2 regions of the Pseudactinotalea sp. Z1732 genome follow, and region 2 is predicted to be linked to the other one. Evidence: riboswitches for the same ligand, from Rfam matches in the RefSeq annotation. Region 2 holds a riboswitch; the other holds the start of a gene.
The links. A riboswitch is a leader RNA that binds a small molecule or an ion and turns the genes downstream of it on or off. The one in region 2 is predicted to bind cyclic di-AMP.
Positions count from the first base shown of each region.

Region 1: another riboswitch for cyclic di-AMP. It lies ahead of ACPL7H_RS11845 (C40 family peptidase); the one in region 2 lies ahead of ACPL7H_RS19085 (C40 family peptidase).

Region 1 is NZ_JBMPQC010000005.1:236,360-243,669, forward strand. Features, by position in the region: gene ACPL7H_RS11815 (SRPBCC family protein) at 1-479, shown strand, start outside; gene ACPL7H_RS11820 (hypothetical protein) at 486-665, opposite strand; tRNA gene ACPL7H_RS11825 (tRNA-Arg) at 935-1,007, opposite strand; gene ddaH (dimethylargininase) at 1,226-2,107, shown strand; gene rocD (ornithine--oxo-acid transaminase) at 2,140-3,342, shown strand; gene ACPL7H_RS11840 (universal stress protein) at 3,572-4,519, opposite strand; gene ACPL7H_RS11845 (C40 family peptidase) at 4,747-5,592, opposite strand; cyclic di-AMP (ydaO/yuaA leader) riboswitch at 5,592-5,761, opposite strand; gene ACPL7H_RS11850 (iron dependent repressor, metal binding and dimerization domain protein) at 6,132-6,824, opposite strand; gene serC (phosphoserine transaminase) at 7,003-7,310, shown strand, end outside.
Region 2 is NZ_JBMPQC010000029.1:3,070-10,379, forward strand. Features, by position in the region: gene resB (cytochrome c biogenesis protein ResB) at 1-1,488, shown strand, start outside; gene ccsB (c-type cytochrome biogenesis protein CcsB) at 1,485-2,582, shown strand; gene ACPL7H_RS19070 (heparan-alpha-glucosaminide N-acetyltransferase domain-containing protein) at 2,658-3,731, opposite strand; gene ACPL7H_RS19075 (CueP family metal-binding protein) at 3,870-4,445, opposite strand; gene ACPL7H_RS19080 (four-helix bundle copper-binding protein) at 4,667-5,068, opposite strand; cyclic di-AMP (ydaO/yuaA leader) riboswitch at 5,297-5,446, shown strand; gene ACPL7H_RS19085 (C40 family peptidase) at 5,447-6,280, shown strand; gene ACPL7H_RS19090 (ATP-binding protein) at 6,392-7,310, opposite strand, start outside.

The DNA.
Region 1 (7,310 bases), on a different contig from region 2:
CCTGGCTCGCCCAGATCGGGCAGGACAAGGCAGGGTTCTACTCCTTCGAGACCCTGGAGAACCTGGCGGGGTGCCAGATCGCCGGCGCCACCCGGATCCACCCCGAGTGGCAGGACGTCCAGGCCGGCGACACCCTGGCCCTGCACCCTCGGGTCCAGTTGCGTATCGCAGCGGTCGATCCCGGGGTGCTGCTGGCTGCCACCAACGCCGGCACCCCGGTGCTCGCGGACACCGGCATGGGTTACACCTGGACTCTTCACCTCGTTCCGCTGAACGATCCGGACTCGGACCGCCCGCTCACCCGCCTGCATGTGCGGGAACGCTACGCCCCACGAACCCGCCTACAGCGGGCACCGGTGGAGGCGACCAGCCTGATCTCGGCCTTGATGACCTGGCGGATGCTGAACCGGATCGCCGGCCTGGTGGAAGGGAGCATCACGCCGGCGACTGAACCGGACCGGCCCGCTCGACGGCGGTGACGGCGGTCAGGGGGTCGGGCGGCCACCGCTCTTGCGACCGGCGCTACGGCGCAGTGCGGCGATGATCACCGTGCCGAGGAACAGCACGATCCCGATCAGGCCCAGCCAGATCAGGCCCTCCAGCGCGAACCCCACGATCGAGACCAGCACCCACAGGACGAGCAGGACCACAACGAGAACCTTCATGTCTCCAGCCTAGGGTCTCTGCTCGGCGCCCGCTGGAGATCGCGGGCCCCGGTCACACGTCCAGCCTGCACGCCCGGGGTGCGGGTCACCTCCTGCAGGCAGAGGAGATCAGCCGCACACGACTTGATCCACGGCGTCAACTCGGGAAAGCGGGTTCCGCCCCTGGCGTTCAACGAGACGATGCGCATCGCCCAAGGGCTAGTGCTGACCGGCGCGCCGGCGCTGAGCGCGCCCCACCGCCAGTGCCCCGCACCGGCGCCCAACTCCAGCGCCCCCGGCGCGATTCGAACGCGCGACCTACCGCTTAGGAGGCGGTTGCTCTATCCCCTGAGCTACGGGGGCGGGGGCGAGCAGCACCGGGCCGGAGCGAACCCGGGCCCACACTTCTCGCGCACCGATCGTAGGGCACACACCAGCCCCGCCGGTAATCCAGCCACCCCCACACAACGCGCGGGTTTCTGTGACAATCACATGTGTGGCCCACCACCCAGGGGCCGCACCCGCGATCCGGCACCGGGCCCACCAGGCCAGGGCTTGGACCACGAACCGAAGGAGCATCGATGCCCGCTCACTATCTGATGTGCCCACCCACGCACTTCACGGTCTCCTACGAGATCAACCCCTGGATGAACGCCAAGGTCTCCACCGACGTCGACCGCGCGATGAGCCAGTGGGACACGCTGCGCCGCACCTATGCGGACCTGGGGCACACCGTCGACGTGATCGACCCGCTGCCGCAGTACCCGGACATGGTCTACGCCGCCAACGGTGCCACCGTGATCGGCGGCATCGCCTACTCCGCCAGGTTCCGGCACAACGAGCGCGCCGGCGAAGCCCCGGCGTACCTGGACTGGTTGGGCCGGGCCGGGTTCACTCCCGTCGAGGCCGCCGAGACCAACGAGGGCGAGGGGGACCTGCTGTGCACCAACGGGTACATCCTGGCCGGGACCGGTTTTCGCACCTCCGCCGCCGCGCACTCCGAAGCCCAGGAGGTCTTCGGCCGCCCGGTGATCTCGCTGCAACTGGTGGACCCGCGCTTTTACCACCTCGACACCGCACTGACCATCCTGCGCGATGACCTGATCGCCTACTACCCGCCCGCCTTCTCCCCCGGCTCCCAGCGGGTGCTGCAGCGCATGTTCCCCGAGGCGATCGTGGCCGGCGACGCCGACGCCCAGGCCCTGGGCCTGAACGCCGTCAGCGACGGTACCCACGTGGTGCACGCACCGGGAGCGACCAACCTGGCCGCGCAGGCCCGCGAGCGCGGATTGGAGCCGATCGCGGTGGACACCTCCGAACTGCTCAAGGGCGGTGGCGGCGCCAAGTGCTGCACCCTGATCCTGCGGAGTTCAACCAAGGCCGACGACGACGCAGCCGCGAGCGCACTACCCGCCCTGGGCGCCCTGCGCCCGGGTGAGGCCGACGACGGCGCAGCCCAGTGATTCCCGCGAGTCACCGACGAGGAGGTCGCACGATGACGAACAACCCCCACACCACGAACGCACCCGGACCGCTGGCGCCGAACTATCACCCGCTGGAGGTGGAGCTGGCCACCGCCGAGGGCGCGATGGTCACCGACACCAGCGGCCGGGAGTACCTGGACTGCCTGGCCGGGTACTCGGCGCTGAACTTCGGTCACCGCCACCCGCACCTGGTCCGGGCCGCCAAGGACCAGTTGGACCGGCTCACCCTGACCTCCAGGGCGGTGAGCCATGAGCATCTGGAGCGGTTCGCCGGCGCGGTCACGGAGTTGACCGGCACCGAGATGCTGCTCCCGATGAACACCGGCGCCGAGGCGGTGGAGACCGCGATCAAGACCGCCCGCAAGTGGGGGTATGAGGTCAAGGGCGTGCCGGCCGACCGGGCCGAGATCATCGTGGCCGACGGCGCCTTCCACGGCCGCACCACCACGATCATCTCCGCCTCCACCGACCCGGCTGCCCGGGAAGGATTCGGTCCCTACACCCCGGGCTTCGTCGTCGTGCCCTACGGTGACGCCGCCTCGGTGCGCGCGGCGATCACGCCGGACACCGTGGCCGTGCTGCTGGAGCCGGTCCAGGGCGAGAACGGGGTGATGATCCCGCCGGAGGGCTACCTGGAGCAGGTGCGCGCGGCTTGCGATGAGACGAACACACTGCTGGTGCTCGATGAGATCCAGTCCGGCCTCGGCCGCACCGGGGCCACCCTCACCCAGGAGCTGTTCGGCGTGCGCGCGGACCTGACCACGCTGGGCAAGGCCCTCGGTGGTGGAATCGTGCCGGTCTCTGCGGTGGTGGGCCGGGCCGATGTGCTCGGTGTGATGACCGCCGGTACGCACGGGTCCACCTTCGGCGGCAACCCGTTGGCGTGTGCGGTGGGGATCGCGGTGACGGAACTGCTGGCCACGGGTGAGTTCCAGGCCCGGGCGCGCGACCTCGGTCCGAGGCTGGAGGGCCCGGCCAAGGATCTGGTTGCCGACGGGCTGGCCACCGACGCCCGGGTGATCGGCTTGTGGATGGGCCTGGACGTGGTGTCTCTGTCCGGGCGTGAGGTCAGTGAGCGGCTGGCCGCCGAGGGCATCCTGGCCAAGGAGACCCACGACAACACCATCCGCTTCGCCCCGCCGCTGACGGTGACCGAGTCGGACCTGGACCGCCTCATGGACACCCTGGGCCGGGTGCTGCGCAGCGCCCGGTAGCCCCCCCGCCGCCGTCGCCACCCCAACGCCACCGCCGTCGCCACCCCGCCTCCGCCGCCGCCATAGCCGCCGCCGCCGAGGGCGAGCCTCCCAGCCGAAGGCGAGTCCCCCAAGGCTCGCCCTCGACGCTCACGCTCGCCCTCGCCGCCGCAGGGACGGGTTGGGGGTGGGGTGGGGGTGGGGGTGCCGCGGGGGCCGGGTGGGCGCCGTGGGGTGGCGGGCTGGCGGCTTAGTGCCGGCGCCGCTTCCAGTTGAAGGCGTGGTCCTCGGGATCGTCGGTGCTGCTGGTGGGCACCACCATGACCGGGCAACGGGAGTGATGCAGCACGGTCTGGGACGTGGAGCCCAGCAGCATCCCGGTGAAGCCGCCGCGGCCGCGCGAGCCGACCACCACCAGGTCCACCGCGGTGGAGAACTCCGACAGCAGCGCCGCTCCGGTGCCATCCAGGGCGTGCCGGCGCACCTGCACCGAACGACCCTGACTGGCCCGGTCCACCGTGACGTCCAGGCCGGTCTTGACGTCGGCCAGCAGGGTCTCCCGGTCCACCCCGGAGGGCAGCCAGCCCAGCAGGCCGGCGCCGGCGCCCATCGGCACACCGACCACGGCGGTCAGTTCCGCCTCCCACCGTTCGGCCTCGTCGATGGCCACGTTCAGGGCGAGTTTGGCCGAGTCCGACCCGTCCACGCCCACCACGATCCGGCGCACCGGCAACGGCAGACCGGCGTCCTCGTCGTCCTCGCCCTCCCGGTGCGGCACCACCACGGTGGGGCAGTGGGAGTGGGCCGGTAGCGCCGAGGAGACGGTGCCCAGGATCCGTTCGGCGAATCCGGACCGGCCCCGGGTGCCGACGACGGCGAGGCGCACCTGGGCGGACAGGTCCACCAACACTCCGGCCGCGTCGCCGGTCTCCAGGGCGCTGGTCACCTGCACACCCACGCCCTCACAGCGGGTGAGGGCCTCGTCCAGGACCGCTTGCGCGCCGTCGCGGATGGCGGTGTCGTCCAGGGTGGCATACCCGCCGTCGATGGTTCCGGCGGCGAAGGTGGGCAGCGCGTAGGCACACACCAGGTGCAGGTTCCAACCCGACTTTCCGGCGTGGGCCAACGCCCAGTCCAGTGCGTTCAGGCTGGCGGCTGATCCGTCGACTCCGACGAGGATCGTGGGTTCGCGTTCCATACCGGTCTACCCCCGTTTTTTGGGCTGATCTTGACCATTGTGCTACAAGCCTGACGGTTGCGGGGCATGTCGCCGGAAAATCTTATAGCTGTCTCATCGGAGCTGTTCATCGGTGCCTGTGCCAGCACCTCTCCGCACGGGCACGCAGGTACACGACGCACCGGTGCGCACAGCACAACGGCCCGCCCCGATGCGGGACGAGCCGTTGTGAGTGGTGCGTGTGCCGGTCAGCCCATCACACGGATGAACGTGGGGCTCGAGTTCCAGATCGGGCCCTCGTGCAGGGGTGAACTGGGGTTGCGAGCCGCGATGTGCTGGCCGTTGCCGGTGTAGATGCCCACGTGTCCGGGCCACCAGACCAGGTCGCCGGGCCGCGCCTCAGAAGCCGAGACCACACGGCCGGCGTTGCGCTGGGCCGAGGACGACCGGGGCAGGGAGACACCGAACTGGGCGTACACGTAGGCGGTGAAGCCGGAGCAGTCGAACCCGGCCGGAGTGCTACCGCCGTACACGTACGGGGTGCCCGTGTACCGGCGGGCCAGGTTCACCACGGCAGAGCCGGAACCGGACGCGGGTGCGGCGCTCTGCGTGGATTCGCTCGCGGGCTCCTCGGCCTGCTGCTCCTCCGCCTGCTGCGTCTCCTCCTGAGCCGGAGCGGCGGTGCGGTTGCCGGTGCGGGCCGCCGGGGCGGTGGCCGCGGTGGGCCGCTGCGTGGTCGCCGCCGGCGGGGGCGGTGGGGGCGGAGGTGGTGGCGGGGCCTCGGAACTCACCACGGCCGCGGTGAAGGACCAGTCGGTGTCGGCGTCGACCGAGATGGTCGGCGAGGTGCTGACGGAGTCGCGGTCACCATCGAGCACCACGTTGGCCAGCGAACCGAGGCCGGAAGCGGAGTTGGACACCTGGGGGGCAGCGGCCGCGGTGGAGGCGCCCATGGTCAGCGCCAGTCCGGAGGAAGCAACTACGGCCAGTGCACGACGACCGGTGGTGCCGGCCACTGTGGTGCCGAAAGCGGTCAGGGGGGTGGAGGGCCGGCACGCTGCGCGGTGGCGGGCTCCGGTTGTGCGTTGAGTCAAAATCTTCTCCACGCGCCTACGGGGTGAGCTGTCGGGTTCGGGTTGGAGATTCACCCGGTCTTACCTGGCGAACCAGGTGGGACTTCACCCCTAGGTGCTCGCGCACCAAAGGTTGGGTCCCCCGTCCCTGTCAATTGCGTCTGTCGGGACCTGCTGGCGGTGACAGGGTTCGGCGCCGCCTGCGGGTACTCATCGATGGAGGGGACGACGAGCACGGCTGACGTTACCCGACGCACCCGGCAAAAGTCACATTCCGGTCACAATTGGTTCTGTGAAATGGTTCACAGGATCTGCCCCTGGCGCCTACGTCCCCAGAAAATGGTGGAATTCCGAGGCAACGGCGCGATCGACGAGACGCTGTGTCATCGCCACAATGTGGACTGCGCCACATGCAGGACGCCGCTCTCGTGACCCGCCCAGCGAGCGCGCGGGCTGCGGCTGTGCTAGATCCACGGCACCGAGCACCTGCCGGCGGGCCCTCCGGCGCCCCGTCCCGAACGCACGCGGGCGTCACACGGACACCCGCTACGGGCACCGGATCACCCCGGCTCGGCGGCGCTGACGAACAGGTGCCCCACGGTGTCCTCGGTGAGCTCCAGACTCTGTCCGTTCACGGTCAGGTCTACCGCTGCGCCGTCGGTCTGGGCGCGGAAGCCCACCCCGGGCACCAACCCGACGCGCTCGAACTCGGTCAGCAGCTCCACATCCACCTGCAGCGGCTCCCCGATCCGCACCAGCGTGTAGTGGGCCGGATCGGCGGTGATAGCGGTGCTCAGGGACGTACCGGGCAGTTCGGCGACACCGGCGACGGGCTGCCCGATCTCGGCGGGGCCGGGGATGGTGTTGCCGTAGGGATCCTCCCGCGGGCGCTCGAGCAGTTCGAGCAACTGCTGCTCCACCCGCTCGCTCATCACGTGCTCCCACCGGCAGGCCTCTTCGTGCACGTAGGGCCAGTCGAGTTTGATCACATCGGTCAGCAGCCGTTCGGCCAGGCGGTGCTTGCGCATCACCTGGGTGGCCCGCCGCAGGCCCTCATCGGTCAGTTCCAGGTGCCGGTCACCGGAGACCACCATCAGGCCGTCCCGTTCCATGCGCGCCACCGTCTGGGACACGGTGGGCCCGGAGTGACCCAGACGCTCCGCGATCCGGGCGCGCAGGGGCACCACGCCGTCCTCGATCAGTTCGAACACGGTCTTGAGATACATCTCCGTGGTGTCGATCAGGTCGCTCACGTGCCTGCCCCTTGGTGGTCGCCGCATTCCTCCCGTCAGCCTAGTGCCCGGCGTCCGGCTCCGGACCGGGTGCGCCGCACCTCCTGCGCGCCCTGCCGGCAACTCTCCCGCCCAGGGCCGGCCGGCCGCGCGCCGCAGCGCTCCTGGCGAGGCCGGCGGACCTGCGATGATCGTGCCCATGAACGATCCCGCGATCGCCATCCCGGCCTCGATCCGTCCCGCGGACGGCCGGTTCGGCTCCGGTCCCGCGCGCATCAGGCCGGAGCAGAGCCAGGCGCTGGCCGCCCTGGGCACCACGCTGCTGGGCACCTCCCACCGTCAGCCCCCGGTGCGCTCCCTGGTCGGCCGCGTCCGGGAGGGTCTCGCTGCCCTGTTCAACCTCCCCGAGGGGTACGAGGTGGCCCTGGGCAACGGTGGCGCCTCGATGTTCTGGGACGCGGCCACCTTCGGATTGATCCGCACCCGCTCCCAGCACGTCCGGGCCGG
Region 2 (7,310 bases):
TTGCTGTTGACGGTGGTGGCCATGCCCGGGGCGTTCTTTCCCCAGCGGCGGGTCGACCCCAACCTGGTGAACCAGTTCTATGCGGACAATCCGACCCTGGCGTCCTGGCTGGACCGGGCGTACATGTTCGATGTGTTCTCCTCGCCGTGGTTCTCCGCGGTCTATCTGCTGTTGTTCACTTCCCTGATCGGGTGCATCGTGCCGCGAAGCATTGCCCATGCCAGGGCGTTGCGGGCCGAACCGACCAAGGTGCCGGCTCGGTTCTCCCGGTTTCCGGTGCGCTCCCAGCGCTTGGTGCACGCAACTCCTGAACAGGTGCGTGCGCGCCTGCATGAAGGCATGGGACGGCGCTACCGGACCAGATTGGGCACCGAGAACAAGCCCAGGCAAGGCGCGGTGCATACTATCTCCGCTGAGCGCGGGTACGGCAAGGAGACCGGCAATATCATCTTCCATCTAGCGTTGGTGGGGCTGCTGGTGGTCACGGCCTGGGGGGAACTGGTGCATTACCGGGGGCAGGCGATGATCACCGAGGGATCCACCTTCGTCAACTCTGCGCTGGACTATGATTTCTTCGAGGCCGGGGCGTTGTTCGACGTCGATGCGGTGGACCCTTACCGGATCCGTCTTGATGAGTTCGTGCCGGAGTTTACCGTCGATGCCCAGGCCCGGGACTTCACCGCCTACGTCACCTTGTTCGAGACCGACGGTACCACCAGCGAGCCGACGATCCGGGTGAACCACCCCCTGAGCGTGGGCGGGTCGCGGGTGTATCTGATGGGCAACGGGTTCGCCCCGGACCTGACCATCATCGATGCCAGCGGGCAGGTCGCCCACGACGGGCCGGTGCCGTTCATTCCGGCCGATGATGACCCGGGGTATGGCTCCACCGGGGTGGTGATGGTGCCCTCTGCGAATGACGGGGAGTTGCAGTTGGCGTTCAATGGCTCGCTGCTGCCCACCGCAGCGCAGGATGCGGAGGGTGCCTATGTGTCCTCGATCCACCCGCTACCGATGGACCCGGTGATGCTGCTGCAGATGTACACCGGGGACTTGGGCCTGGACGAGGGCGTGCCGCGCAATATGTTCGTGCTGGACACCGATGGTCTGGAGCAGGTCATCACTACCGGGCAGGACGGCACCGAAGGTCCGGTGCAACTGGAGCTGCGCCCGGGCCAGAGCGTGGACCTGCCCGACGGGCAGGGTACGTTGACCTTCAACGACCTGCCCCGGTTCGTGGCGTTGGACCTGCGTTATGACCCGGCCCCGCTTTGGCAGGGGATCTTCGCCACGCTGGCTTTCGGCGGGTTGATCGCCGCGCTGTTTCTGCCCCGGCGGCGGATCTGGGTGCGTCTGGTGCCCGGGGAGCGGGGCACGACAGTGGTGCATGCCGCAGCATTGGCGCGCAATGACGACTCAGGTCTGCGCGGTGAACTTGATCGGGTCCTGAGTGTATTGCCCGGTCCGGGCGCAAGGGAGAAAAAATGAACGAGCAACTGGGCACGATTAGCACGTTGTTGATTTACGGCACCATCAGCGCCTACGTGGTGGCGATGGTGGGCTTCGCGGTGGACCTGTCCGGGTTCGGCAAGGGGGCAGACCCGGGCCGGGCCCGCAAGGCGGTGGGCATCGCGATGAGCACCAGTTGGCTCGGGCTGATCTTTCACGTCGGGGCAGTGGTGCTGCGCGCGATCGCCGCCGAGCGGGTGCCGTGGGCGGACATGTATGAGTTCACCCTGATGTCGACGATGTTCACCATGGTGGTGTTCATGGTGGTCAACCGGCACAAGGATGTCCGTTACCTGGGGACGCTGGTCTTGCTGATCAACGTGGTCGCGCTGCTCATTGCTATCACGCTGCTGTACACCGTCGCCGACGGGGTGCAGCCGGCACTGCAGTCCTACTGGCTGGTGATCCACGTATCGGTTGCCTCGCTGGCGACCGCGTTGTTCTGCGTGGGCGCAGCACTGTCAGTGCTGCAACTGGTGCGTGGAGGTGACGAACGACGGCGGGAAGCCGAGCATGCCCAGTCCGGCGGATCAAGGCGGCAGCCGTTAGGCGGCCGCGGTGTCGAGGGCCGTAGCGGTGCGCACGGTGCTCGCACGGGCAGTGCTAGCGCAGGCGCCGACGGCACCCGGGGTGCCACGCTGGTGGCGCAGGAGGCACAGCCCACCGAGGGTGAAGTCGCATCGATGGACCTGGGCGGACAGGAGCCACAGACGTTGCCGGCCCGGCCCACGTTCTGGTCCCGGCTGTTGGACGCCTTCCCCGCAGAGGAGACCCTGGAGCGATTGTCCTACCGGCTGAACGCCGTGGGCCTAGTGGGCTGGACCTTCGTGCTCATCACCGGATCGATCTGGGCCGAGTACGCCTGGGGCCGGGCGTGGGGCTGGGACCCCAAGGAGGTCGTCTCGCTGATGGTGTGGATCATCTATGCCGCATACTGCCACGTGCGGCTGACCACCGGCTGGAGCAAGAAGGCCTTCGCCTACTTCTCCCTGGCCGGGTTCGCGGCACTGATGTTCAACTACTACGGCGTGAACATTTTCATCAACTCCCTGCACTCCTACGCCGGGGTCTGAGCGGGCAACAACTGCGTTCGTCGGGTAGGGGCCAATGGCGGTGACATGGCGGGTCAGTGACGAGGGGCCAGTTCGTCACCGGCGCCACAGCCGCAACGCTGCCTCCAGTGGGCCGCGGGAGAAGAAGTGCCGCCAGGCCACCGCCGCTCCTACCAGCACCAGTGCCATCACCGCGGTGATGGCCAGACCGTCCTGGGCGGTCTGCGGCCCGGGACGCACCACCTGCGCGATGGCGAACAAGTGGACCACATACACCGTCAGCGCCAACTGCCCCGTGGCCACCAGCGGCCAACCAAAGCGGCCCAGGTAAGGCAGCACCAATAGTGTCAGGGCCAGCACCGCCACGGCCGAGGCGCTGCCCCGGATCAGCCACAACGGCATCTGCGAATGCGCCGCCGCCGAGAGGAACCAGTCCACAGCCGGCTCTCTACCGGGCCGCCCCAGGAACACTTCCAGCACCCGGGAGCCGAGTTCGGCAATCAAGGTCAGCACCACTGCCGCCACAGTCAGCCGTATCTGGACCCACCGGTCGTGCAGCCGCAACCGGCCTAGCCACATCCCGAATAGGAACGGCGCGAGCCAGGTGATCACCGGGTAGGGCCCGGTCAGCAGTGTCGAGGCCACGATCTGCCCCGGCGCGTCCAGCATCGTGGCAGGCTCGCGGTCGAAGACCTCACCGGTTCGCAGTTGGACACCCAGCCACACCAGTGGCCCAGCGGCAACTGCCACGATCGAGGCGGTCAGCAGCAGCCCGGACGGTGCCCGCACCACCACCAGTCCCACGAGGAAGAGCACCGCATAGGTGGTCAGGATGACATCAGAGCCATGACCCGCTAACTGAGTACTCAACCCGATCAGGCTCAGCAGAACCGTCCGCCACAACACCTGCCCCCACGGCAGCGCGCCACCGTCACGGGCTCGCCGGGTCAGCAACGAGTACCCGATCCCGGCCAGCAGCACGAACAACAATGAGGCCCGCCCGTGCGGCAACCGCATGACGAGCCCAGCAATGCCGTCGTCATACAGCGGACCGATGTTGACCGCGACCATGCCCACGATGGCCAGCGCCCGTGCCGCGTCCAGCCCGGTGACCCGGCCATGGGGTGCGCTGGCATCCGGGGAGGCGCCTGCCGTGTGCGCCGCGCTCACCGATGCGCCATCCTGCTGCTCCGCCCTGGCACAGGTTGTGACCGCGCCCATCCAAGTGTCATGTCGACCCGGTGAAGGGACCCTGGGCCGACTAGGTGCGAGGCCCTCTGAGCCCCTCCGCGGCCGGCCCGGGCGTTCCTACGTCAGTTGGAGGGTGGTGAGGCAGGTCGCGCCCTCGTCGGTGGTGGAGAAGTCGGCTGACCCGGTCAGGCCGTCATAGTGAACCTCAATGGTGCCCTGGACATCGCGCGGCAACCAGAAGCCGGCGAAGCCGTTCGCATAGGTCGTCACCTCTTCATCGATGAGCACCTCGCCTGTTGCATCGTCGAGGATCCGCACCTGGAGGTCCTCGTCGGTCAGCTCACCCTGGCATGTGGTCAGGCTGTGGTAGAAGCACTCGTGAGTCTGGTTCACGTAGGGGGCTACGGAGAGGTAGAAACGGTCCTCGGGCATGGGCAGGGTAAGTTCTTGCTGCCCATCGGAGAACATCAGTTCATCGGCTCGGATGGAGGCCATGTAGTCGGTGGGGCGTTCGGGCCCACCGAGTCGATCGAGGTGGTCGATCATCTCCGCGACCTCCATGCCGGCCAGGTCATGGGTGGCGAGGAACTCGGCTTCATCACCCTCGGTGGTTGGCTCGGAGGCCGGATCCGCCGAGGAGCAGCCGGCGAGGATCAGCACCAGCGCCCCGACGATCGCCGCAATTCTTTTCACGTTCTTCCACCTGTCCTATCAGTCCCGGCGCATCTTCTGACCAGCACGGCAGCAGGTCATACTTACCAAGGATTCTTGCCGATCAACTGGGTCATCGTAGGCAACTGCTGCTGCCGAGAGTTTAGGTCTTTCGTCCCGGACCCAGGCGGAGCCTTCCTGCGGCGCCTATTTGAATCGCCCCAGCAGGCCGTTCTGGGCCGGCGCGGGCGCAAGTAGCCCTGTCAACTGATGGTGGCGAGGAGTTCGTTGCAGGCTTCCTCGCAGGCTCGGCACGCCTCTGCGCAGATGCGGCAATGGTCATGGGCCTGTGCGTGACGGGCGCACTCATCGCCGCAGGACTGACAAGCCTGGGCGCAGGCCTGCAACTGAGCACGGATGAGGTTAGCGTCATGACCGGTTTGTCGGGACAGCATGCGGGCCGTGGCATCGCAGATGTCGGCGCAGTCCAGGTTGGTACGTATGCACGTGCGCAACTCGGCAACCATTTCCTCGCTCAGACAAGCGTCTGCGCAGGCGGTACACGCCTGGGAACAGGCCACGAGGGCATCGATCGTTCGGGCCAGTAGATCCCGGTCCAGAGTGATCTGGGCAGGGTGGGTATCCATCATCTCTGCGGTTCTCATTGTCGCTCCCGTTTCGATAACCATCACAGCATTGGCTCTCGACGTTACGACAGCAGCGGCAGGCATGCAGCCGGCGAGGCGGGGTGTGACGATGAAGGTTTGATGAAGTATTCCGGTAATCCCGTGATCAAACCGTGATCTGAGGATTTGCGGTATGTACTGTCACTCTTGCTCCCGCCGTGCGGGAAGCCCACAAGCGGACGCCGAACCCTGCCACCGCACCGTGGTCACCGATCAACGCCGTGGCAGGGGCGGGGGACCCAACCGTCGGTGCGCGAGCACCTAGGGGTGAAGTCCCGCCTGGGAAGCCAGGTGAGACCGGGTGAATCTCCAACCCGAACCCGACAACTGACCTCGTAGGCGAACTGGAGAACCGAATTGACTGAACCAACAACCGGCGCCCGACACCGCGCGGCCTGCCGCCCCTCCACCCCACTGACCGTTCTTGGTCACGCAGTCACTGGGACCACCGGCAGACGGGCGCTGGCCGTCTTTGCCTCCTCCGGCTTGGCGCTCACCATGGGCGCCTCCAGCGCTGTAGCCCTCCCCCAGGTGTCGAGTTCGAGTTCCGGCGTTGGCTCCCTGGCCAACGTGGTGCTCGACGCCGACCTCGACAAGGTGACCACCTCACCGACCGTCTCGGTCGATGCAGACATCGCCTGGGACTTCGCCGCCGCCGAGGTCTCCTCCGAAGCCCCGCCCCCTCCCCCGCCGCCAGAGCCGGTCATCACCGCGCCGCAGCGCCCCACCCAGGACGCCGCCCCGGCCTCCCGCACCGGGCAGCGCACCGAGCAGCCGGCTCAACAGCCGGAGCAGCAGGCCGAGGAGCAGGCCGGGGAAGGCTCGGGCGGGTCCAGCGAGCAGGTCGCAAGCACCTCTTCCGGTTCTGCGGTCGTGGACGTCGCCCGCCGCTATGTAGGCACCCCGTATGTGTGGGGCGGCTCCACCCCGGCGGGCTTTGATTGCTCGGGCTTCACCGCCTACGTCTTCGCCCAATTCGGGGTAAGCCTGCCTCGGACATCCGGTGCCCAGGCGGGCGCCGGACGCATCGTCTCGGCAGCCGAAGCCCAGCCCGGCGATCTGGTGGCGTGGCCCGGTCACGTGGGCATCTACACCGGCAATGGCAACAACATCGCCGCCCGAAACCCCGGCACCGCGCTGTACGAGGGACCCATCTTCCATAACAACCCCACGTTCATCCGCGTGCTCTGACCGCAGATCTCAGCACTCTGCATCGGCCCGCCCTGCCCCAGGGGCGGGCCGATGCTCGTGCTGTGGGTGCCGACGAGGACGCATCCCTTGAGGTGCCCATTGGAGTTGATATCAAGCCTGTGAATGCTGACGACTTAACGGCAGTTCGATAGTGAACACCGCGCCGTGGCCAAGCCCCGCGCTGTCCGCTCTCACACTGCCCGCATGGGCCTGGGCGATGGAGTGGCTGATGGCAAGGCCGATCCCCGACCCTCCGTGCGCGCGGTCACGAGCAGCATCGGCACGGTAGAAGCGCTCGAACAGGTGGGGCAGATGCTCGGCGGCTATTCCGCTGCCATTGTCCTGCACCCACAAACGCAGGCGCGATCCAATCCGGTCGGCGCCCAACTGGACCTGACCTCCCTTGGGGGTGTGCCGCACGGCGTTGTCCAGCAAATTTGTCAAGACCTGCCCGAGCCGGTCAGGGTCGGCGGTGATGACCGCCTGGCGTTCTGACCTTGTGGCCACGATCGCCAGGTCAATGTCCTTGCTAGTGCACTTCACGCTTGCCTGTGCTGCGGCGTCTTCGAGCAGGTCACCGACCCGCACCAGCTGCCATCGCATTTCTAAGCGTCCCTCGCTAGCGGCAGTCACCAGGGCCATGTCCTGGGCCAGACGGGCAAGTCGTGCCACCTGCTCACGCAGCATGACTATGGTCGGTTCATCAGCCGGCACGACACCGTCCACAATCCCTTCGAGGTAGCCATCCAGCGTCGCCACCGGGGTGCGCAATTCATGAGCCAGGTCGCCCAACATGCGAGTGCGGGTCTGTTCGATCCCACCAAGGTCGGTGGCCATGGTGTTGAACGCGCCGGCGAGGTCATCGAACTGCGCACCCATGCGGACCGCTGGCACATGGACGTTGTAGTCACCGCTGGCGACCTTCGCTGCTGCTTGGCGGAGGCGTTCTAACGCCATGGTGATGCGTCGAGTAAGGAAAATGCTGACCAGCACTGACGTCAGGAGAGCGACGAGGAGCGCCAGGGACAGA